3 regions of the Kribbella sp. NPDC050124 genome follow, and region 2 is predicted to be linked to each of the others. Evidence: riboswitches for the same ligand, from Rfam matches in the RefSeq annotation. Region 2 holds a riboswitch; each other region holds the start of a gene.

Region 1 (7,549 bases), on a different contig from region 2:
TTGCTGCGCCGACTATGCCGGCGTTGTTGAGGAGCTGGGCCGGCTTCACCGGGGTGGAGATCTCGAGCAGGGGTACCCATTTGTCGGCGTGCTTGCTGACGCCGCCGCCGACCACGAACAGGTCGGGGGTGAACAGGTTCTCCACGTGCCGAAGGTATCGCTGGACTCGCTTGGCCCACTGTTTGTACGACAGGCCCTCGTTGTCCTTCGCCGCTGAGGAGGCTCTCGTCTCCGCGTCGTACCCGTCCAGCTCGAGGTGACCGAGCTCGGTGTTCGGCACGAGCTGGCCGTCGAGCAGCAGCGCGCTGCCGATACCGGTGCCGAAGGTGAGCAGGATGACCACGCCGTCGACGCCTTTGGCCGCGCCGAACCGGGCCTCGGCGATGCCGGCCGCGTCAGCGTCGTTGAGTACGGTCACGTCGCAGTGGGTGCTGTCGGTGAGGACCTTGTCGACGTCGGTCCCGATCCAGCTCTTGTCGACGTTCGCGGCGCTCTTGGCCACCCCGTTCTTGATGACGGCCGGGAACGTCGCACCCAGGTCGCCGGTCCACCCGGCATCCTTGACCAGCCGGGCCACGACCGCGGCGACGGGCTCCGGGCTGGACGGGTTGGGCGTCAGGTACTTCACCCGCTCCGTGGCCAGGTCGCCCTTCTCCAGGTCGACGATGGCCCCCTTGATCCCGCTGCCGCCGATGTCGACCCCGAAGGCCGTCGACGTCCTCATCCTGGACACCTGATCTCTCCCTTCGCCCGCAGTTGTCGCACCGGGCCCGCCACACATCCTCTCGCCAGCCTGCCACGCCCCTCGGACGCCGTCAGCCTCAGGCTGTGGCCGGGGCGTTGTCGGTGGGTGCTGGTAGATCTGGTGGTCGTTGTCCAGCGAGGCGGAGGGGCTGTGATGCGGGAGCGACCGCGCGTGGTGGTCAGTGTGGGAGCCAGTGTCGACGGGAAGGTCGCGCTCACCCGGGACGCGCTGCTGATGCACCAGCCGAGCTCAGATCTGTGGAGCGCGATGACGCCGCACGCTGCCGATCCGGTGCCGCTCGACATGCTCGATGTGCTCCGGCAGCAGTACGGCTGCAACGCAATCCTGGAGGGCAGCGGCAGCCTGGTCGCCGAGGACGAGATTCCCGAGGAACTGCCCACGTACGACGGTGACACCGCCGACCTCTACCAGCACTACCTCCCACCGGACATCACCGGACAACCGTCCCCGCCGCACAACTGGTTCACCGTCGTCGACAGCCGCGGGAGGGTGCGCTGGACCGAGAGACATGAGAACTGGGACGCGCTGGTCCTGGTGGCGCGGTCGACCCCGGCCGACTATCTCGGCTATCTCCGACGGCAACGGATCTGCTACCTCGTTGTCGGCCAGGAGCGTGTCGACCTGGCCCAAGGGATCGCCTCGATGGGCACCGAGCTCGGCGTCACCTGTGTGCTGTCGGCCGCGGGCGGTGGACTGAATGGGGCTCTGTTGCGGGCAGGCTTGATCGACGAACTCCACCTGACGCTGCTGCCTGCTCTCATCGGCGGGCTCGGCACGCCGTCAGTGATGGACGGGCCGCCGCTTGAAGTAGGTGAGGCTCCGACCCGACTGGAGTTGCTGTCCGTACACACCGATACCGGCGGCTCCGTTCGCCTGCACTACGCCGTGGCCGAGAGCTGACCGCAACCTCCAACCGGCCTGCGCCTTTGGTTCGTTTGTGGTGGACGGGATGGAACTGGGGTTTCGGCAGGTGGTGGGGGGTGGGTAGGGTGAATCGTCATGACCATCCGGCGGAGCGGCCAGCGGGCGGATGCGCCTGCTCGGAAGCGGCGGGGTGGGCGGCACACTCGGAAGAAGTCGTACAAGGCGCAGTGGTTTTCGGTGACTGCTTTGGCGGTGCTGGGGACTGTGGTGGTGATGCACCCGGAATCGGCGAACCGGCGGAGTTTGGCGGCCGAGGTGGTCGCTGGGGTGGCGGCTTCGGCTACTGAGATGCCGGTGAGTGTGGTGACGCCGACTCCGGTGGCGACGCCGACGCAGAAGTTCACCACCCCGCAGCGTCCGGCTCCGACGTTGACGCGGCCGCCGAAGGCGTCGAAGCCGAACTACTCGGTGTCCACCGGGAAGCTCGCCGTCGTGCCGGGGTTCGACAAGGCGACTGGGATTCGCGACAAACTGACCTACCGGGTCGAGATCGAGCAGGGGCTGTCGGTCAACGGCGCCGCGGTCGCGCAGATCATCCACAAGACGCTGACCGACGGGCGTGGGTGGCAGGCGATTCACCCGGTCAGCTTCGAGCGGACCGACAAGGTGGACGCCGATCTGCGGATCATCCTGGCGACGCCGACGCTCACCGACAAGCTGTGTCTGCCGCTCGACACCGGTGGTGAGGTGTCCTGCCGGGTCGAGGACCGGGTCGTGCTGAACGCGAAGCGCTGGATGTACGCGATCCCGGCGTACTCCGGGAACGTCGCGCTCTACCGCAACTACCTGGTCAACCACGAGGTCGGGCACGCGCTCGGCCACGGCCACTCCACCTGCACCAAGGCGAAGACGCCGGCGCCGGTGATGATGCAGCAGACCAAGGGCCTGGCCGGCTGCCTGCCCAACGCCTGGCCGACCATCAAGGCGACCTGACGCTGCAGGACCTGAGCGAAACCCTCGTTCGTGAGAGGCTGGGTGCCGAGGGGAGGCAGCGATGTCGTCACAGGATTTCCCGACGTACGGCCGCGGTGAGCAACCGGAGCAGCCGGCCGAGGAGCACCACTACGCCCCGCCGACGCCGTACGGCGGCAGCAGCTACGGCGCACCGCCTCCCGGCCAGCAGCAGCCAGACGCCTACGCCCAGCCACAGCCCTACGGCTCCCCACCCGGCCAGTACGGCGCCCCGCCGCCACAGGCACCGCCCGGCGCGTACACGCAGCCGCCCAACTACCGCCCCGGCAGCCCCTACGGCACACCGGCGCATCCCCAGCAGCACGAGCTGCCGAAGTACGGCCGGGAGCTGCCGGTCGCACCACGTGATCCGCGCGCGGCTCGCGTCGTACTGCTCGCCACGATCGTCGCTGCCGTCTATGGCCTGCTCGTTCTCTCGGTCCAGCGGGTCGCCCTGCGCGAGATCTCGCAGGCTCCCGGCTCACCGCTGAACCACCCGCTCCGCACGGACGTGATCGACACCATCGGCCAGTTGCTTTTGCTCCTGGTCGGCGTTGCCGCGATCGTGATGTGGATTCGCGACGTACTCGCCCGCCGCAAGGTCGGCCGCGAGATCGAACCGATCGAGCTGGGCGGTCTGCTCCTGGTCGGGGTGTCGCTGGTGCCGATCCTGATCTGGGCGGGGATGGTGTTGTCGACCGGCATGGGCGCCATCGACGACTCGCTGGACCGGCTGCCGACGGCGTACGGCTGGGGCGGGATCGGCCTGCTGATCCTTGCCCTCGGCTTCCTTCTCGGCTACCGCGAGCTGAAGCCGGACGTGTCCAACCCGGTCGTCCAAGGCGCGCCGGCCCGCCCGCCCTGGGAGTGAGCATCCCGATCGTCCTGGTCCCGGGCCTCGGCCTCGGGCCCAAGTCGTACGCGCCCACGGTCGAGTACCTGACCACGCCGTACCGGATCGTCACCCTGCCCGGGTACGGCGAACCCGCCGGACGCGGCGACGACCTTCGACCACAAGCCCTGGGCACGGCGGTCGCCGACAAGATCCGGGAGCGGTCGGTGCTCGTCGGGCACTCAGCCGGCTGCCAGGTCGTCGTCGAGACCGCGGTCGCCTACCCCGAGCTCGTCCACGCCCTGGTCCTGATCGCGCCGACCGGGGACATCCGCGCGGCGAGCTGGCCGGACCTGGTCGCCCGCTGGCTCGGATCGGCCGTCCCGGAGTCACCCCGCCTGATCCCGGCGCTCGCTCCGCAATACGCGCGTACGACGTTGTCCACAATCGCCCGCGCGGTCGAAGCGGCCCGGCACCACGACCTGGCCGGGATCATCACCCGGGTGCAGGCCCCGATCGTGATCGTGCGGTGCCGGCACGACCACCTCTCGCCGGCCGAGTGGACGGACCGACTGGCCGAGCTCACGCACTGTGAGTCCCGCACGCTGCCGACCGGCTCCCACATGCCGGTGCTGACCAACGGTCCCGAGCTGGCCGCTCTCATCCAGCGGGCAGCGGCTGCGCCGACCCAGGCCTGAAGCGCTATCGTTGACGCGGTAGCAAAACCGATGCGGGAGCTCGCACGACGCGCGGGCTGAGAGGGCGACGCGGGGTCGCCGACCGCCTGAACCTGACCGGGTAATGCCGGCGTAGGGAGCGGGTCACCATGACCAGTACTGCTGTTCGTCCTGCCAAGCGGACCGAGGCGCCGCTCGTCCTCACCACGGACGCGCCGCGCACCCTCGGCTTCTTCGACCAGTTCACCCTTTGGGGGAACCTGGGCATCTCGCTGTTCGGCCCGGTGACCGGTGCGCTGGTCGCGGCGTACACGGGCTCGCTGGCCCAAGGTCTGCTCGCGGTCGTGGTCGGCTGCGGGATGGGCGCGCTGGTGCTCGGTGGTGCGGCCGTGTTCGGTTCGCAGACCGGGGCGCCGGCGATGGCCTGCCTGCGCGGTCTGTTCGGGCGGCGCGGTTCGATGGCGCCGACCGTGCTGAACATCGCGCAGAACGTCGGCTGGGCGACGATGGAGATCATCGTCATCTCGCAGGCCGCGGTGGCGGTGACGAGTGAACGCTGGCGGTGGCTGTTCGTCGTACTGGCCGGAGTGATCGCCACGGCGATGGCGGTCCGGCCGCTCGGCAGCGTGAAGCTGCTGCGCAAGTTCATGGTCTGGCTGGTGCTGATCGCGTCGGTCTACCTGTTCGTGCAGGTGCTCAGCAAGCCGGTGCAGGACCTCCCGCAGGACGGCGTCTTCGGCTTCTGGCCGGCTGTCGACCTCGCCGCCGCCGGTGTGGTGTCGTTCGCGCCGCTGGCCGCCGACTACACCCGGCACTCGCGCACCAACAAGGCGGCCTTCGCCGGATCGTCGCTCGGCTACGGGATCGCGGCGATCGCGTACTACGCCCTCGGTGTGTTCGCGGTGGCGACGCTCGGGACCAACAGCACCGACGTGATCACCGCGCTCGTCACGCTGCCGGCTGGTGCGATCGCGCTGCTCGTGCTGCTGGTGGACGAGGTCGACGAGGCCTACGCGAACGTCTACTCGACCACGATGGCAACGCACAACCTGGTCGGCCACATCGACCGGCGCTGGATCTCGATCGCCATCGGCGTGATCGCCACCGGCCTCGCCCTGTTGGTTGACCTGGGCAACTACACGCAGTTCCTCTACCTGATCGGCTCGGTCTTCGTCCCGCTGTTCGCGGTCGCGATCGCCGACTTCTTCGTGGTCAGCAAGATGAACTGGGACGTCTCCGGTACGGCGCGCTTCCGCTGGCAGCCCGCGGTCGCCTGGCTGATCGGCTTCGTCGCCTACCAGCTGGTGAACCCGGGCACGGTGAAGGGCTGGTCGCCGTTCTGGACCGACGTCCAGCAGTGGCTGTTCAACCACCAGCCGGTGCCCACCTGGCTGGGGGCGACGTACACCTCGATCATCGTGTCGATGCTGGCCGCGGTGCTGCTCGGACGGATCGGTCGCCGACCGCTGGACAACTGACCCGGAGTAACCGGGATACTTGCGCAATGCTGAACTCCGCACTGCGCAGCCGGGCCGAGTACGCGGAACTGGGGGCCGACGGACTGGCCGCGCGTACCACGCCCGAGCGGGACGCGGCGACCGTGAAGGCCGTCGAGGAACTGCTCCAGGGCAGGGAGTCGGTGCTCGACCTGTGCTGCGGGTACGGCCGGATCGCGCTGCCGCTGCGCCGGGCCGGGAAGGTGGTGCGAGCGCTGGACATCTCGCCGAACCTGATCGAGGCCGGCCGGGCGAGGGCGGCCGAGGAAGAGCTGCAGGTCGACTGGGCGATCGGCTCGATGACCGACCTGCCGTACAAGTGGGACGCGTTCGACGCGGTGATCTGCCTGTGGACCGCGTTCCACGAGCTGTTCGCCGAGGACGAGCAGGTGTCCACGATCTGCGAGATCTCCCGGGTGCTGAAGCCGGGCGGGCTGGCCATCATCGAGGGCCCGGTCTGGGGTCCGGCGACCGCGGCCGAGATCGCCAACGGGATGCGTCAGGGGCCGGAGCACCGGATCGTCACCACCGAGCACTTCGGCACCAGCAGCGTGCACTTCATCCACGACGAGGCCAGCTACGGGCGCCTGTGCGCGAAAGCCGGAATCGAGGATTACAAGGTCTACAAGCGGGACTGGGGCGGCCGCCGCCGGCTCATCCTGGAGATTCACCAACCCGGTAATGCCTGACGCGTCAGGGATTTACCGCGCCGAGCCCGGAGCCCTTCCAGACAAGGGAAACAAGAAGCAGATCCCCACTCCACACTGGGGATCTGCTCCTTTGTCGGTCGAGTGTAAATGCTTTCTCGCCGACGCGTGAAACGTCAGTTTTTTGCTTCGAGATTCAGCAAGAATCGCTTCGCGTCCAGCCCGCCGGCGTACCCGGTGAGCGCGCCGTTCGCGCCGATCACCCGGTGGCACGGCAGCACGACGCAGACCGGGTTCGCGCCCAGTGCCGTGCCGACCGCGCGGGCCGCCTTCGGCCGATCGATGTCGCCGGCGACCGCGCCGTACGTCGTCGTGCGCCCGTAGCTCGTGTACGACGGTAGGTCGGTCAGCACGAGTCGCTGGAACGGAGTCGCCAGCGCGAGATCCACCTCCAACTCGAACTCGTGCCGTCGTCCGGACAGGTACTCGTCCAGTTGGCGCCGTACGTCGTCCAGTGCCCGGGGCAGCCGCAGTACGCGCGGGGACACGGCCTTCGCGAGGCGGTTGGTCATGGTCTCCTCGTCGCCGAAGGAGCTCGCCACGACGCGGCCGTCGGCGACCGCGAGCAGCATGGTGCCGATCGGGGTGTCGTGCAGGGTGTAGGCGACGTCGGCGGCCGGGAAGACCGGGGGCTTGAGGTCAGGTGCGGTGAGCCGGGCCAGCCGGCTCTCGAGGTCAGTCATCGTTCACTCCGAGTTTGGTGCGCAAGGTCGCGAGCGCGTCGCTGACGAGTCGCCGCGACGCGGCAGGCGTCGTGTCCAGGGCGGCGGCCACGCCGTGGTGGTCCAGATCGCCGACGTACTTGAGCGTGACGGCGAACCGCTGCCGTTCGGGTAGCTGGTTGACGGCGTGCCAGAGGTCGGGGTCCGGCCAGTCCGCGGCCTCCGGGCCGGCGACCGCGATCGGCGGGGCTTCGTCGAGAGGGCTCTGTGGTTTTCGGGCCCGGTGGACGTCGGTGGCGCAGCGGGCCGTGATGGTCAGCAGCCAGCTGCGGAGGTTCTTCGCCGAGGTGAGCCCGGGGTAGGCGGCGAAGGCCTTCTCCCAGGCGCGCTGGGCCACGTCGTCGCCGTCGACCGGCCCGGCCAGCGCGCGCGCCAGCCGTGCCACGTCCTGCCAGTGCGCGTCGACGAGCGCCTGGAACGGCGGCAGCGAGACCTTCTCCGGAGCCATCACGCCAGTAGAACGCATCAGCCCCT
Region 2 (7,549 bases):
ACGCCCGCGCCGACGTCGAGCAGGCGCGTGCCGGCGGACAACTCGCAGGCCTCGGCCAGCCAGGCCAGCGCTGTCGGGCTCGCGCTCCCGCGACAGGCGGCCGGGATGGCATACCGATCCCCCAACTGTCGTACGGCGTCCGCCGTCCACCCGGCCACGTCGTCGAACTCGGCAACCATCGCCGCAGCGGTCATCCGAACCTCTCCAAGAGCACCCCAATTGCTGTCCGTCGCCAGCTAAGACAGGCCAGCCGGGCGACGTGTGACAGCCGTGACACAAGGCCCCGGTCACAAACGCGCAAGCTGCGATGTCTGAGCTGGCGACACCGATTCCCAAAGGGGGTTCCCATGAACGACCAACGTCCTGCCGTGGTGCTCGTACACGGCGCCTTCGCCGACGCCAGCAGCTGGAACGGCGTGGTCGAACGACTACTCGAGCGCGGTCTCGAGGTCGTCGCTGCCGCCAACCCGCTGCGCAGCCTGACCACCGACGCGGCGTACATCCGCGACGTGATCGCCGGCGTCGGCCGGCCGGTGCTGCTCGTCGGCCACTCGTACGGCGGCATGGTCATCACCGAGGCGGCGGCGCAGAACGACAACGTCGTCGGCCTGGTCTACGTCGACGCGTTCGCCCCGGACCACGGCGAGAACGCGTTCCAACTGTCCGTCAAGTTCCCCGGCAGCACCCTCGGTGACGCGCTCAAGGCCTACCCGGTGGCCGGCGGCAACGAGTTCGCGATCCGGCAGGACGTGTTCCAGCAGCAGTTCTGCGCGGATGTCCCGGACGCGCAGGCTGCCGTGATGGCCGCGACCCAACGCCCCGTCACCGAAGCCGCCCTGACCGAGGGCCTGCCGGCCGAGACCCCGGCCTGGAAGTCGCTCCCGTCCTGGTTCGTGTTCAGCGACGGCGACCGCAACATCCCCGTCGAGCTGCACCGCTACCTGGCCGAGCGCGCCGGCGCCAAGGGCCACAAGGAGATCGCCGGCGCCTCCCACGCCCTCAGCGTCTCCCAACCCGCCGCCGTCACCGAGACCATCCTCGAAGCCCTCGGCTCCTGATCTCACCAAACCCCTGCCGGCAACCCCTGGGCAGGCGACCCGGCAGGGGTTTGGTGACCCTCCGCGGCCGAACGCCGTACGGGGAGTTAAAAGGTGTGCTGTGCGCACGCGGTCGGGCGCATGATGGGCTATGGCCGGTTTACTGGTCGGGCGTGGGGGCGAGGCTGCGGTACTGCGGGGGTTGATCACCGAACTGCCGGGGCGGTCGGCCGCTGTGGTGGTGCGTGGCGAGGCCGGGATCGGTAAGACGACGCTCGTCCGGGCGGTGCTCGACGAGTACGCCGGTAGCGGTGTGCGGATCTTTCGCGGCGCGTGCGCCCCGATGTCCGGAGCGATCGCCTACAGCGGGCTCGGTGCCACGTTGGCGGGCGCGCTGAGCCAAGCCGCAGCGACTGACCAGTTCCCATCTGCCGCGGCGGCCCGAGCATGGTCGATGCAAACCCTCGCCGATGTGCTCGACAGCGACGCTTCGCAACGCACCATCTTGCTGGTCGAGGACGTGCACTGGGCTGACTGGTCCACGCTGGACTTCCTCGCGCATGAGACGCGCAGCCTGCCCGAACGAGGGTTGCTCGTGCTGCTGACCTGGCGCGACGAGACGGCCGACCCTGAACTCCTGACCTGGCTCGGCGAAGTGATTCGCAGTCCGGCCGTCGTCGATCTGCCGTTGCGTCGACTCACCGAGCAGGAGACGTCGCAGCAAGTGCTCGATCTCCAACCAGACTGTACGGCGGACACAGTCGCTGCCGTCTACCGGCGCAGCGCAGGTAATCCGTATCTGAATGTCGAACTGGTCCGCGGAGACCTGACCGTCCCGGCTTCGTTGCGCCAACTCCTGCTCGCCCGGCTGCAGGCGCTCACGCCGGCGGCTCGCGTTGCCGTCGCGGCTACCGGCACGTTGGCTCGCGCCCTCGACGACGATGACCTGCTGGCGGCGGTGAGCGGCGCTGCGGACGCCGTACGAGAGGCCTGTGACTCCGGTCTGGTGATCCGCGACCCGGCCGTCGGTTGCACCGCGCGGCACCCAGTGGTCGCCGAGGTGGCATACGGCAATTTACTGTCTGCGGAACGCCGCGACCTGCATGCCCGACTGGCGAACCATTTGGCGGGCCGCCTTCGCAGCAAGGCCACCGCATCGGAGGTCGCCGAGGTCGCTGAGCAGTATCACCGCGCGAGTGACCGGGATGGGGCGTTCACGTGGGCTCTCACGGCGGCCCGTGCCGCCGAGAAGGAGTCCGCGTTTGCGGAGGCCGGCCACTGGTTCTCCGTTGCTTCGTCCCTGTGGCAGCCGTCGGACCTGACTGACGACCGCGTGCCGCCGCGCCTCGTGCTCGCCGAGCGAGCAGCCTCGCTGCTGGGCGGTGTCGGCCGGCATGCCGAGGCTCTCGCCGTGCTCGAGGCGGCGGTGGATGAGTCCGACGCCGAGGCGGGCACTGTTGGAGCCTTGCTGACGCGGGGCATGCAACGCGGGCTGGTCGACGACCTCGCCGGGGCGATGGCGGATCTCGAGCGAGCTCGGCGTCTGGTGCCGGCTGGTGACGATCGACTGCTCGGCCAGGTCTGCGTCTCGCACGCACTGATGCTGCGCGGGTATCCCCGCTCGGCAGTGATGGCCGAGGCAGCCCGGGCAGCGCTGGAGCACGCGACCCGAGCGGGTGACACCCGGACGATCGGCCAGGCTCGGGTGATGCTGGGGGCGGCCGCCGCCGGCGAGGGCCGGCTCGACGAGGCGCTGGAAGAGACGGTGGCTGCGCTCGAGATCGCTCGCGAGCTCGCCGAGCCCGAGGACCTGGCCATGGCAGGCCAGGCGCTGACCTTTGTGCACGGGTTGCGCGGCGACTCCGACCAGGTCGTGGCGGTCGCGGACACCATCCAGGCCGAGCTCCGGCGCCTGATGGTCGACGAGCATTGGACCGAGGGCATCATCGAGGCCAACGCCGTCTTCAACCTCTATGCGCTCGGCCGATGGGATGAGGCGCTGAACCGCGAGGACAGGGGCCGGCCACCGTCCGGACCGGCATTCAAGGACGAGGAGTTCGCGCTGATCCTGATGGCGCGGGGGAACCTACAGCAGGCCGACGAACTAATGCGCGAACAAGAGGTGTTCGCGGTCGATGACCAACCCATGATGAAGCGCGGTTATGCAACAACCACGGCCGAGCTGCGCCTCCTGCAGCAACGTCCGCACGAGGCCCTGGCCCTTGCGCTCGAAGCCGCCGAAATCAGCCACGACACCGAAGACGAGCTGCTGTGCGGCGCGCTGCTCCGTATCGGTCTGGAAGCAGCGGTCGCGTCACAGTCAGTCGACGGCTTCGATCGACTTGTGACACTCCTTCGACGCGGCGTGACCGGGATCGAGGGCCCAGCGCTGGCTGCGATTGTCGAGGGCGAACGATCCCGGATCCAGGGCACGCCCGATCCGACCCCGTGGCTCACCGCCGCACAGGAATGGGCGTCACTCCGCTGGCCGTACTGGGAGGGGCAAGCGCGGCTGCGGGCGGCCGAGGCGCTGTTGTCTCGGCGCGGGCACCCTGGCGCCCGAAGTCAGGCAACCAGCGAGCTGGAAGCGGCGCGGCACATCGCCGAGCAGCTTGGTGCGGCGCCGCTGCTCGACCGGATTCACGAGCTCGCGAAGATCGCGCACATCCAGCTCGACGACGCCGTGACCGAACACTCCGATCAGCCCGCAGCAACGACCGGCCCGCTCCCGCCGTTGACGGATCGAGAGCGTCAGGTGCTTGCCCTGCTCGTGGAAGGAAGGACCAACCGCGAGATCGGCGCCGCGCTGTACATGAGCCCCAAGACCGCCAGCGTGCACGTCACCCACATCCTCGAGAAACTCGGCGTGCAGACCCGGGTCCAAGCCGCCGCCGAAGCCGTCCGGATCGGCCTCGCCGGGCAGCGGTAGCCCGTTCGCGGGTCAGGTTTCGGTGCCCAGGTGGGGCGGGATACTGGCGGGATGGATGCGGAGGAGATGTTCGCCGCGGGGCAGGAACTGGAGGAGCGGGGGCAGGTGGGGGACCTGCCGGCGATCGAGGAGTGGTACCGGAAGGCTGCCGAGGCTGGGTCTGTGCCGGCTATGGGGCGGCTGGGGTTGTTGCTGGAGGGGCGGACGCGGGCGCGGATGGAGGACCGGTTCGTCTACAGCGGGGATTATGCGGAGGCGGCTCGGTGGTATCGGCAGGCCGCGGACGCGGGTGACTCCTGGGCCGCGTTCGCGCTGGGCCGGCTGCACTCCGACAAGCTGGACGACTGGTCCACCGCGAAGGTTTGGTACAAACGGGCCGCGGCCGACGGCCGGTGGCAGGCCAAGAAGCGTCTCGAGGAAGGCAAGGCAGGCGTCGCGCGGCGTCAGCGGGAAGACGCGATGTTCGACAAGGTGGAGGAGCCACCCAGTACGGCGGCCGCCGGCAGCAGCTGCCTGATGCTTGTCGCCCTCATCACACTTCTTCCACTGGCCGCCACGCTGCTCCTGACGACGTGAACGGCCTGACGAGACGCGGGTTGTCTCGGCGGGGTGCGGTGGTTATCGTCGAGGAAGCCGCGGGAGCTCACGCCAGAGTGGGCTGAGAGGGCGACTGACCAGGGTGTCGCCGACCGCTGAACCTGTATCGGGTAATGCCGGCGTAGGGAGGACGCGATGGCGTACGACGTGTGGGTGAACGGCGAGGCGACGACGGTCCCGCCGGATCGATCCGTTGCCGAGCTGGTCCGGGAGTACTCCGACCGCGAGACCGGGATCGCGGTCGCGGTGAACCAGACCGTGCTGACCCGCGACGAGTGGGCCGGTACGACGCTGACGGACGGCGACCGGGTCGAGATCGTCAGTGCCGTCCAGGGTGGTTGAAGACATGGACGATCCACTGGAGCTCGGCGGCCGGACGTACACCTCGCGGTTGATCATGGGGACCGGCGGCGCCGCGAACCTCGAGGTGATGGAAGAGGCTTTGCTTGCCTCAGGCACCCAACTCACCACGGTCGCGATGCGCCGGCTCGGCACCGGCCACGAGGGCTCGATCCTCGACGTACTCAAGCAGCACGGCATCGACGTGCTGCCGAACACGGCCGGCTGCCACACCGCAGCCGAGGCGGTGCTGACCGCGAAGCTCGCCCGGGAGGCGTTGCAGACCGACCTGATCAAGGTGGAGGTGGTCGCCGACGACCACTTGCTGATGCCGGATCCGATCGAACTGCTGGACGCCGTCGACGCGCTGGTCGCGGACGGCTTCACCGTGTTGCCGTACACGAACGACGACCCGATCCTGGCGCGCCGGCTGGAGCAGGCCGGGTGCGCGGCGGTCATGCCGCTGGCCGCACCGATCGGGTCCGCGCTCGGCATCCGGAACCCGCACAACATCGCGCTGATCGCCGAGGCGGCGAGCGTCCCGGTGATCGTCGACGCAGGCATCGGTACGGCGAGTGACGCAGCGCTGGCCATGGAGCTCGGCTGCGCCGCCGTCATGCTCGCCACGCCGGTCACCCGGGCCGAGAAGCCCGCTCTGATGGCCGCCGCGATGCGAGACGCAGTCAACGCAGGCCGAGCCGCCCGCCTGGCAGGCCGAGTCCCCCGCCGCTGGCACTCAGCCCAAGCCTCCTCGCCAGTGACCGGCCTGCCGACCTTCTAAGTCAGTTGGTCCAGCACGACACCACAGAAGGTGGCGTCGTCGGAGTGGGGACCGTGGAACACGGGTGGGTCTTCGACGACCAGCACACCGCCCGGTTGACTGTCACCGAGTGTGTCGAACACGGCTCCGAGCACCACAACGCCTCGGTCCCGGAGCAAGCGATGGCCGGCTGGGTCGGTGATGGTGAAGGTGCCGGCATCGCGGGCTTCGAACCGCCAGATGTTCCCGGACACGTGCGTGGCGTGCTGTTCGAGGAAGACCCCGTTGGCACGGATCACGATTTGCTGGCCGTTCGCCGGGTTGGTGACCGTCTCGACGGTCAGATAGTTGTCGTGGGCCAGGAAAGCCTGACCGTCCGAGCCCTTCACGGTGCGGATCGTCACCACCCCGCTGAACTCGACGTCGAAGTGCGCCGCGAGGCCGCAGATCGTGTCGTCGAACGAGTCCGAGCCGGAGTAGCGCTCATGAGTGTACGGCGGCGCCGCCTGAGCGACACCGGCTGTGAGCAAGCCGATCAGTACGGCGATCAGCGGTAGCAACCAACGACGTGCCATGACATCCCCCTCGCTCTCGTGCTCCCCCAGAGCGATTCACCTCACCGTAGGCCCGCTTCCGACGGCCCAGCAAGGCGCGCGGCCAGTTCCGGGGCTTCGGTGAGGTCGATCGAGCGGTCCAGCAGCAGGGCCGACAGGCTGAGCTGAAGTTCCTGGTCTGGTTGCAAGGCCAGGGCGCTTTGCCAGGCCAGCGCCGGCCCGGCGCCTACGTAGTCGGTGGAGCGGAGGAACCAGGGACGGACGTCGGCGGGTTGGGCGAGGAGCAGAGTGGTGACGGTGTCGCCGCGTTGCTGGACGAAAGCCAGCCAGGGGCTGAGGGATCCGTAGGCGGCGTCGGCGCCTTCACCGGCCTCGCTCAGTACGACGGTGTTCTCGGCGGACGGCAGTCGCCAGAAGATACCGCCGTACCCGGCGCCGGGGCGTCCGGCGGTCGCCGGGCTGTCGATGCGGATCGGGCCGTAGCGGGCGTTGAGGACGCTGTTCCAGTCGAGGCGCCAGCCGCCTTCGGCCAGCGAGCCGCTGAGCTGTCGGCGTTCCACCAGTTGCGGGCGGCCTTGTTCGTCGTACCAGGTGATCTCGTCGGTCAGCGAGTTGCCGGGCCCGTCGTCGACGGTGACTCCGCGGCTGCGCTGCTGGCCGTGGTTCGTCAGGAGTGTCGGCCCACGTCCGGGGAGGAATGTACGGCCGCCCCAGTGTGACGTTCCGTTGACTCCGGCAACTGCCAGCGATACGCCGTAGTGGTGCCGGTGGTCGACCGGACTCACCTCGGTCAGCGGATGACCGCCGAGCGTCCGCACCGGATGCAAATAGGGCCGTGGTGAGTGCACCTGCGGCATCCGCCGGCCGAACTCGTAGTGCGCGAGCAGCCCGGACTCGGACCCGAGCACGAAGATGTCCCCCTGCTGCTGCCAACGCACCGGCCCGACCCGCCCACGAGGCGCGTCCGCCTGCAACCGCGTCGCCTGCGGAACCGGCCCGGTGCTCGCCCGCAACGCCAGCCGCAGGTCCGGTACGCCGTCCAGATCCACCTCGGTCCCGGCGATCTCGGCGTACAACCGCCGCCAGGCCAGCTCCCCCATCCCCTGCTGCGGAACCCGAACCGTCGTCAGCGACGGTACGGCGAACCGCGACAACCCGATGTCGTCCATCCCGGCCACCGACAGGTCCGCGGGTACGGCGACGCCGACCTCGTTGAGCCGGGCCAGCAGACCGAACGCGACCAGGTCGTTGAACGCGACCACCGCCGTGACGTGTGAATCCAGCACCTGTTCGACCGCGCCGTACCCGTCCTCGATCGACGAGCCGCACTCGA
Region 3 (7,549 bases), on a different contig from region 2:
TGAGTGCCGTCACGCAGCGGCCCCTGGGCCCAGCAGCTGGGCTGCCAGCTTCCGTCCGCGTTGCTCCTCGGCGAAGCCGGCCGCCTGGGCCCGTTGCGTCACCGCCGACTGGCTGATCCCCAGCTTCACGCCGATCTCCCGCCTGGTGAGTCCTTCGGCCAGCAGGTCGGCCACTGCCCAGCCGCGTTCGCTACGCCGCCGCAGCACCGACGCCATCAGCCACAGCACCGTCTCGACCTGTTCCGCGACGCGGGCGTCGGAGCCGACCACGTTGACGTGGTGCGGGCTCGACTTCGCCCGGTTCACCGCTTCCCGCGCGTTCACGAACGCCTCGCCGCTGCCGGCTCGCGTGCTGCGTGGCAACGGCTGGGCGACATCGCCGACCCCGAGGCCGACGTACCAGGTGTCCGAGCGCAGCAGCTCGACGATCACGTCGATGGTCGCGCGCGCCTCCGAGAGCACGCCCTGCACCTCGTCGCCGGCCGTCCGCTCGAACCTCCGGAGCAGCCCGGTCCGCCGCGGCCGCCGGTTCAGGGTGTTCAGTAGCTCGGGTACGAGATCGGTCATGCTTCGGCTGCCCCGTTGATCTACCGTGAGAACGAAGACCATCGCCACACCTCCTTCCCGACGCATTAAGGCTACAGTCTTATTCACGTAGAGTGAAGGAAGAAACCTGAATCGGTTCACCCGATCACTCCCAGTGACCGCTCCGCGGGCCCGCCGATCTCCCAATTCTCCGCTGGATCCAGACTGCCCGGCATCTCGACTCGCCCGCGACTTCACTCCGCGTCAGCACGGTTCGGGCCCGGAGTACGGCGTACTCCGGGCCCTCGAACCATCAGTCGGCCAGCGGCAGGTACAGCTTCTTGTCGTGTGCCGCGAACGTCTCCGACATCTCGGCGAAGCCGGCTTCGATGGCCTCGGTCGAGGTCAGGCCCTTCTCCTCCGCGTACGCGCGGATGTCCGCGGTGATCCGCATCGAGCAGAACTTCGGCCCGCACATCGAGCAGAAGTGCGCGGTCTTGGCGGGCTCGGCGGGCAGTGTCTGGTCGTGGTACGACCGCGCGGTGTCCGGGTCCAGCGAGAGGTTGAACTGATCCTCCCAGCGGAACTCGAACCTTGCCTTGGACAACGTGTCGTCCCAGTCCTGCGCACCCGGGTGGCCCTTGGCCAGATCGGCTGCGTGGGCAGCGATCTTGTAGGTGATCACCCCGGTCTTCACGTCGTCACGGTCCGGCAGGCCGAGGTGTTCCTTCGGCGTGACGTAGCAGAGCATCGCCGTACCCAGCCAGCCGATCTGGGCCGCGCCGATCGCCGAGGTGATGTGGTCGTAGGCCGGCGCCACATCAGTTGCCAACGGCCCCAAGGTGTAGAACGGCGCCTCCCCGCACAGCTCCTCCTCGAGCCGCACGTTCTCGGCGATCTTGTGCATCGGCACGTGACCCGGACCCTCGATCATCACCTGGACGTCGTGCTCCCAGGCGATCTTGGTGAGTTCCCCGAGGGTCCGCAGCTCGGCGAACTGCGCCGCGTCGTTGGCGTCCGCGATCGACCCCGGCCGCAGCCCGTCGCCCAGCGAGAACGTCACGTCGTACTCGCGCAGGATCTCGCAGAGCTCGGCGAAATGCGTGTAGAGGAAGGACTCCTGGTGATGCGCCAGGCACCACGCGGCCATGATCGAGCCGCCGCGCGACACGATCCCGGTGATCCGTTGCGCGGTCAGTGGGACGTACCGCAGCAGTACGCCGGCATGCACCGTCATGTAGTCCACACCCTGCTCGCACTGCTCGATCACGGTGTCGCGGTAGACCTCCCACGACAGCGCTGCCGGGTCGCCCTTCACCTTCTCGAGCGCCTGGTAGAGCGGGACCGTCCCGATCGGCACCGGCGAGTTGCGCAGGATCCACTCGCGCGTCTCGTGGATGTTCTTGCCGGTGGACAGGTCCATCACGGTGTCCGCGCCCCACCGGGTCGCCCAGACCAGCTTCTCGACCTCCTCCTCGATCGAGCTGGTCACGGCGGAGTTGCCGATGTTCGCGTTCACCTTCACCAGGAACTTCTTGCCGATGATCATCGGCTCGGACTCCGGGTGCCGCCGGTTCGTCGGGATCACGGCCCGGCCGCGGGCCACCTCGTCCCGGACGAACTCCGGGTCGACGCCCTCCCGGACGGCGATGTACTTCATCTCCTCGGTGATGGTGCCCGCCCGGGCGTGCCCGACCTGAGTCAACGGCGTCCGCCCGGCGATCCAGTCCCGCCGGAGCGCGGGCAGACCGGCCTGTACGTCGATCTGCGCGGAGGAGTCGGTGTACGGGCCGGACGTGTCGTACAGGTCGAAGTGCTCGCCGTTGGTGAGGTGGACGCGGCGGGCGGGGACGTTCAGCTCGCCGCGGTAGATCTTCTCCGACCCGGAGATCGGGCCGGTGGTGACAGTGGGTCGGACGCTGTTTCCGATGGTTGTCACGATTGCTGCTCCCTACGCCGGAATTACCCGGACAGGTTCGGCGGTCGGCGGCACCGGGTTCACCCAGCCGCCCTCTCAGCCCGCTACGGTGCGAGCTCCCGCGATCTGAAGTTGTCGCCGTCCACCCTAGCGAAGAACTGGATACGGGATTCCGTGGGGCGCGTCACGGCCGCCGGTTGACCTGAGCCGGTAGCGTTCGGGAATGCGCGACCTCGTGTACCCGCCGGTGATCGGCTTCGCGAAGACGGCGTTCAAGGTGCTGGACCTGAAGTTCCAGCTGACCGGGACGGAGAACGTGCCGCGAACCGGTGGCGCGGTGATCGCGATGAATCACATCTCGTACGTCGACTTCGTGCTCGGCGGGTTCGGCGCGCTGCCGAGCAAGCGGCTGGTGCGGTTCATGGCCAAGGAGGTGCTGTTCCGCAACCGGGTCTCCGGCCCGTTGATGCGCGGCATGCACCACATCCCGGTGGACCGGGCGGCCGGTACGGCGTCGTACCGGCAGGCGATCGAGTACCTGAACGCCGGGGAGGTGGTCGGCGTCTTCCCGGAGGCGACGATCAGCCGGTCGTTCGAGCTGAAGGAGTTCAAGTCCGGCACGGTCCGGATGGCCGCGGAGGCCGCCGTACCGGTGCTGCCGATGATCCTGTGGGGGACGCAGCGGATGCTGACCAAGGACCATCCGCGCGACTTCTCCCGGCACCGCACGATCGCGATCACCATCGGCGAGCCGATCACGGTCACCGCGGCGGACGACCCGACCGAGGCGACCGCGCAGCTGCGCTCGACCATGGCCGGCATGCTCGACCGCACCATCCGCGCCTATCCGGAGCAGCCCGCCGGCGCCTGGTGGCTGCCGGCCTCGTACGGCGGCAGCGCGCCCACGCCCGTCGAGGCCGAGCGGCTGGACCGGGAGGAACTGGCCCGCCGGGCCGCCCGCAAGAAGTAGTCGGCTACCGGACAGGACCTTGACCCCGGTACGGCGTGGGGGTACTAAGAGCACTTGGTGTAGTAGCAGGTACCTGGGGGGTCCCTGTGCACTCGGCCGCGTGGTGGCGCGCGGGGCCGTCGTATTCAGGTAGGCGGGGGAAGTTGCTGGTGAAGTCATCCGAAGAGCTGCATCTGTTCGAGCCGGGGATCCTGACCGTGGCTCCGCATGTCGCGGAGGAGATCCCCGACGTCGGCGCGTTCTTCCTCGACTGGGCGATCCGGGGCCTGAACCCGGGGCAGGCTCGGGAGGTGGAGTCCGCGATCAACGGGCGGCGCTGCCAGAACGGCTGGTTCCCGCTGGAGAGCCTGGACAACATCGGCAGCCGCGGCTTCTGGCGCGGCCCGCTGACGTACCTGGCCCGGATGACCGCCGACGACGGCGCGATCCTCCAGGACTGGTCCGCGAGCGGGCTGGACGGCGAGAACCGGAGCAAGCTCGAGGCGACCGCGAACCACCTGCTCTTCCAGCAGGGCCACGCAGCCGCGGCCACCTGGGTGGTGGCGGTGCGGCCGCAGGCGTACCTCGACCTGACCGGACTCGGCGATCGCCTGGCCGCCACCTGGGAGCTCAACCTCGGCTCCATCCGCCCCAAGGAGGTGGCCAAGGCAGTCCGCCGCTGGAACCGCTGAGGCTCACTCCAGGATGAGGTGGGCCAGCCCGTAGCACAGCGCGGCGACCGCGCCAGCGGCCGGGATGGTCAGGATCCAGGCCGTCACGATGCCCTTGGCGACACCCCAGCGGACCGCGGACAGCCGCTTGGTCGAGCCCGCGCCCATCACCGCGGAGGTGATCGTGTGCGTGGTGGAGACCGGTGCGTGCAGGCCGATCGCCATCACGTACAGCACCGACGCGGCGATCGCCTCCGAGGCGAAGCCACGGGCCGGGTCCAGGTGGATGATCCGCCGGCCCAGCGTCCGCATGATCCGCCAGCCGCCGGAGTACGTCCCGAGCGAGATCGCGGTCGCGGCGGCCAGCTTGACCCAGATCGGGATGCCGTCGCCCTCCGACACGTAGCCGGTGGTGAGCAGGGCCAGGAAGATCACGCCCATCGTCTTCTGAGCGTCCTGCAGGCCGTGGCCGAGCGCCATCGCGGCGGCGGACAGCGACTGGGACATCCGGAAGCCCCGGGTCACCCGGCCGGGGTTGCTGCGCCGGAACACCCACAGGATCGCGGTCATCAGGATGAACGCGCCGAGGAAGCCGATCGTCGGTGACATCACCATCGGAATGACGACCTTGTCCAGGATGCCGGACCACAGCACCGTGCTGGCCGAGGCGAGCCCGGCGCCGACCAGGCCACCGATCAGCGCGTGCGACGAGGAGCTGGGCAGGCCGAAGTACCAGGTGATCAGGTTCCAGGTGATCGCGCCGACCAGGGCACTGAGCACGATCACCAGCCCGTGCTCGCCGGACGGCGTGCTGATGATGCCCTTGCCGACCGTCTCGGCCACCTCGGTGCCGAGCAGCGCGCCCACGAAGTTCATCACCGCGGCCATCGCCAGCGCCACCCGCGGGGTCAGCGCCCGGGTGGAGACCGACGTCGCGATCGCGTTCGCCGCGTCGTGGAAGCCGTTGGTGTAGTCGAACACGAGCGCGATGACGACGACCGCGACGACGAGCGCGAGCTCCACGCTCAGCTCTCCTTGACGGCGATCTGCTCGACCGTGTTCGCGACGTGCTCGAACGCGTCGATCGCGGCCTCCAGCAGGTCGACGACGGTCTTCACCTTCATCACCATCAGCGCGTCGTACTCGCCGCTGAACAGCTTGGCGATCAGCCGCCGGTGCACCGCGTCACCGGTGTTCTCCAGCCGGTTGATCTCGATCCAGTACTCGGCCAGGTCCTTCATGGTGCGCAGCCGCGGCATCGTCTCCGCGGTCAGCTGCGCCGCCCGCTGCAGCACCTCGATCTGCTCGGCGATCTCCTCCGGCAGCTTCTCCAGGGCGAACAGGTGGACGGCGTCGACCGCCTCCTCCATGTAGTCCATGACGTCGTCGAGGTCGGAGGCCAGCCGGTAGATGTCCTCGCGGTCGAACGGCGTGACGAACGTCGAGTTCACGCGCCGGATGATCGAGTGGGTGGTCTCGTCCGCCGCGTGCTCGGCGTCCTTCATCTGGGCGGCGATCTGGTGACTCGACGACAGCCCGGTTCCCGCCGTACTGCCGAGCAGCTCGGCCAGGATCCGGGATCCGTCCACGAGGTGGTTGGCGGACTCGGTGAAAAGGTCGTAGAACGTCGGGTCGTTCGGACGCAGACGTAACGGCACTTCAAGCTCCGGATGAACGAGGGACAAACCGTGAACATGCTAGGGGGAACGGGCCGTTGACGCGGCATCCGCCTAGCCAACGTACCGCGTTGCGGTGAACTCCCCCGCCTGGACACGACCGGTCAGTAACCAGGCGGTCTCAGCGGGTGAGGACGGCGTACAGGTCGAAGAGCCCCACCACGAGCACCAGACCGGCCGCCGCCCGGAGCACCCGCTGGTGGCCGAGAGCATGCACCGGAGCGCCCTTGGTACGGCGGTAGACGGCGCTCACCGCGGTCCAGCAGGCCAGCGACAGGACCAGGACGACGACACCGAGGCCGGTGCGGACGTCCGACGTACCGTAGCCGGAGGCAAGCAACAGGATCCCGTTCGCGATCAGGCCGAGCGCGGTCCGCCGCCAGGCGAGCAGGGTCCGTTCCGGCTGCAGCCCGGGGTCGCGGTTCATTGCCGCCACAGGCTGAACAGCAGGCCGATCAGGCCGACCACGATGATGGTTGCCCCCAGCACCACGGGGAGCCTGGTCACCGGGAGCCGGCCGCCGTTGCGCATGGCGGCCAGGTTCTGCTGCCAGCGGCGGAAGGCGCCGGCCGTGGTGACGATGCCGGCAGTGACCAGGACCACACCGATGATGCGGGCCGGCCAGCGGTCGGGGCCGAGGTCGAGGAACTGCACCGCGGACAGGCCGCCCGCGTAGCAGGCGAGCGACGTGCGCAGGTACGCCAGGTACGTGCGTTCGTTCGCCAGTGTGAAGCGGTAGTCGGGTTCCTGCTCCTCCGTCATCCGCAGCTCACCAGGCCGTGGCTCTCCTTGAGTGTCAGCACACGCCTCACGCTACTCGTCAGCTGTGCGGCGAAGGTCTTGTCCTGCTCGGCCTTGGCGACCACGGCGTTGACCATGGTGGCGGTCAGCCCGGCCGTGGCGTTGATGACGATGTCCCCGCCGGCCGCGACGAACCGGGTCGCCCGCTGGCCGGCCGGCACCGACGCCACCTCGGCAGCCGCCCCGACGTCGTCGGTGATCACCACACCGGCCCACTTCAGGTCGCCACGCACCATGCCCCGGATGACGGTCGGCGAGAACACCGCACGGTTCCTCGGGTCGATCTTGGTGTAGGTGGCTGTGGCGATCATCACCATGTCGGCGCCGGCCTCGATCCCGTCGGCGAACGGCTGCAGGTACGCGTCATCGCGGACGGTGACGTTGTCGACCACACCGGACGAGAAGTCTGTGTTGCCGCGCACTCGGCCAAGGCCCGGGAAGTGCTTGACCGAGGTCATCACACCGGCCTGCTGCATACCTCTGACGAATGCCTGGACGGGCGGCCCGACCTCCTCCGGCGTGTTGCCGTACTCGCGGTTCAGCTGGCCGATCGGGGCGTTGCTGGACTTCTGCGAGCTTGGTACGACGTCGGCCACCGGCGCGAGGTCTACGTTGACCCCAGCCTTCTTGAGCTGGTCGCCCCACCCCTCGGCCTCTGTGGTGAGCTTCGAGCTGGACCAGCCGCCTTGCACGGTCGCTGAGGGGATGCGGTCGAAGCCGGAGCCCTTCAGCCGCTGGATCTGACCCCCCTCCTGATCTGCTGCGATCAATGGACGGATGCCCTTGACGGTGGCGGTTGCGGTGACGGCGGCCATCGCCGTACGCGTGTGGGAGAGGCTGCCGCCGCTGCCGAGCAGCAGGATGCCGCCGGGCTTCTGCTTCTGCACGATCGGCCGCTGGGACGAGGTCATGCCGTTGGCGCTGATGCCGGTCATGACCAGCTGGGCCGCCTGCTCCCTCAGCGTGAGGGCTCGCAGCTTCTGGTCTACGCAGCTGACCGGCGTCGGCG

The links. A riboswitch is a leader RNA that binds a small molecule or an ion and turns the genes downstream of it on or off. The one in region 2 is predicted to bind thiamine pyrophosphate.
Region 1: linked by a shared signal. The riboswitch ahead of ACIBL3_RS03970 (purine-cytosine permease family protein) and the one ahead of thiS (sulfur carrier protein ThiS) in region 2 are both predicted to bind thiamine pyrophosphate.
Region 3: linked by a shared signal. The riboswitch ahead of thiC (phosphomethylpyrimidine synthase ThiC) and the one ahead of thiS (sulfur carrier protein ThiS) in region 2 are both predicted to bind thiamine pyrophosphate.

The regions. Positions count from the first base shown of each region.
Region 1 is NZ_JBITJU010000001.1:797,370-804,918, forward strand. It holds gene ppgK (polyphosphate--glucose phosphotransferase) at 1-724, opposite strand, end outside; gene ACIBL3_RS03950 (RibD family protein) at 899-1,666, shown strand; gene ACIBL3_RS03955 (DUF3152 domain-containing protein) at 1,766-2,623, shown strand; gene ACIBL3_RS03960 (hypothetical protein) at 2,685-3,512, shown strand; gene ACIBL3_RS03965 (alpha/beta fold hydrolase) at 3,509-4,171, shown strand; TPP riboswitch at 4,194-4,306, shown strand; gene ACIBL3_RS03970 (purine-cytosine permease family protein) at 4,300-5,628, shown strand; gene ACIBL3_RS03975 (class I SAM-dependent methyltransferase) at 5,655-6,335, shown strand; gene ACIBL3_RS03980 (methylated-DNA--[protein]-cysteine S-methyltransferase) at 6,470-7,036, opposite strand; gene ACIBL3_RS03985 (RNA polymerase sigma factor) at 7,029-7,523, opposite strand.
Region 2 is NZ_JBITJU010000029.1:9,168-16,716, forward strand. It holds gene ACIBL3_RS40620 (class I SAM-dependent methyltransferase) at 1-194, opposite strand, end outside; gene ACIBL3_RS40625 (alpha/beta fold hydrolase) at 348-1,058, shown strand; gene ACIBL3_RS40630 (LuxR C-terminal-related transcriptional regulator) at 1,189-3,966, shown strand; gene ACIBL3_RS40635 (tetratricopeptide repeat protein) at 4,018-4,542, shown strand; TPP riboswitch at 4,592-4,708, shown strand; gene thiS (sulfur carrier protein ThiS) at 4,699-4,905, shown strand; gene ACIBL3_RS40645 (thiazole synthase) at 4,910-5,683, shown strand; gene ACIBL3_RS40650 (hypothetical protein) at 5,680-6,237, opposite strand; gene ACIBL3_RS40655 (DUF6807 family protein) at 6,279-7,549, opposite strand, start outside.
Region 3 is NZ_JBITJU010000014.1:27,652-35,200, reverse strand. It holds gene ACIBL3_RS28245 (hypothetical protein) at 1-13, opposite strand, end outside; gene ACIBL3_RS28240 (transposase) at 10-567, opposite strand; gene thiC (phosphomethylpyrimidine synthase ThiC) at 839-2,464, opposite strand; TPP riboswitch at 2,456-2,576, opposite strand; gene ACIBL3_RS28230 (lysophospholipid acyltransferase family protein) at 2,667-3,413, shown strand; gene ACIBL3_RS28225 (hypothetical protein) at 3,563-4,084, shown strand; gene ACIBL3_RS28220 (anion permease) at 4,088-5,086, opposite strand; gene ACIBL3_RS28215 (DUF47 domain-containing protein) at 5,089-5,721, opposite strand; gene ACIBL3_RS28210 (DUF202 domain-containing protein) at 5,861-6,166, opposite strand; gene ACIBL3_RS28205 (YidH family protein) at 6,163-6,501, opposite strand; gene ACIBL3_RS28200 (glycoside hydrolase family 3 N-terminal domain-containing protein) at 6,498-7,549, opposite strand, start outside.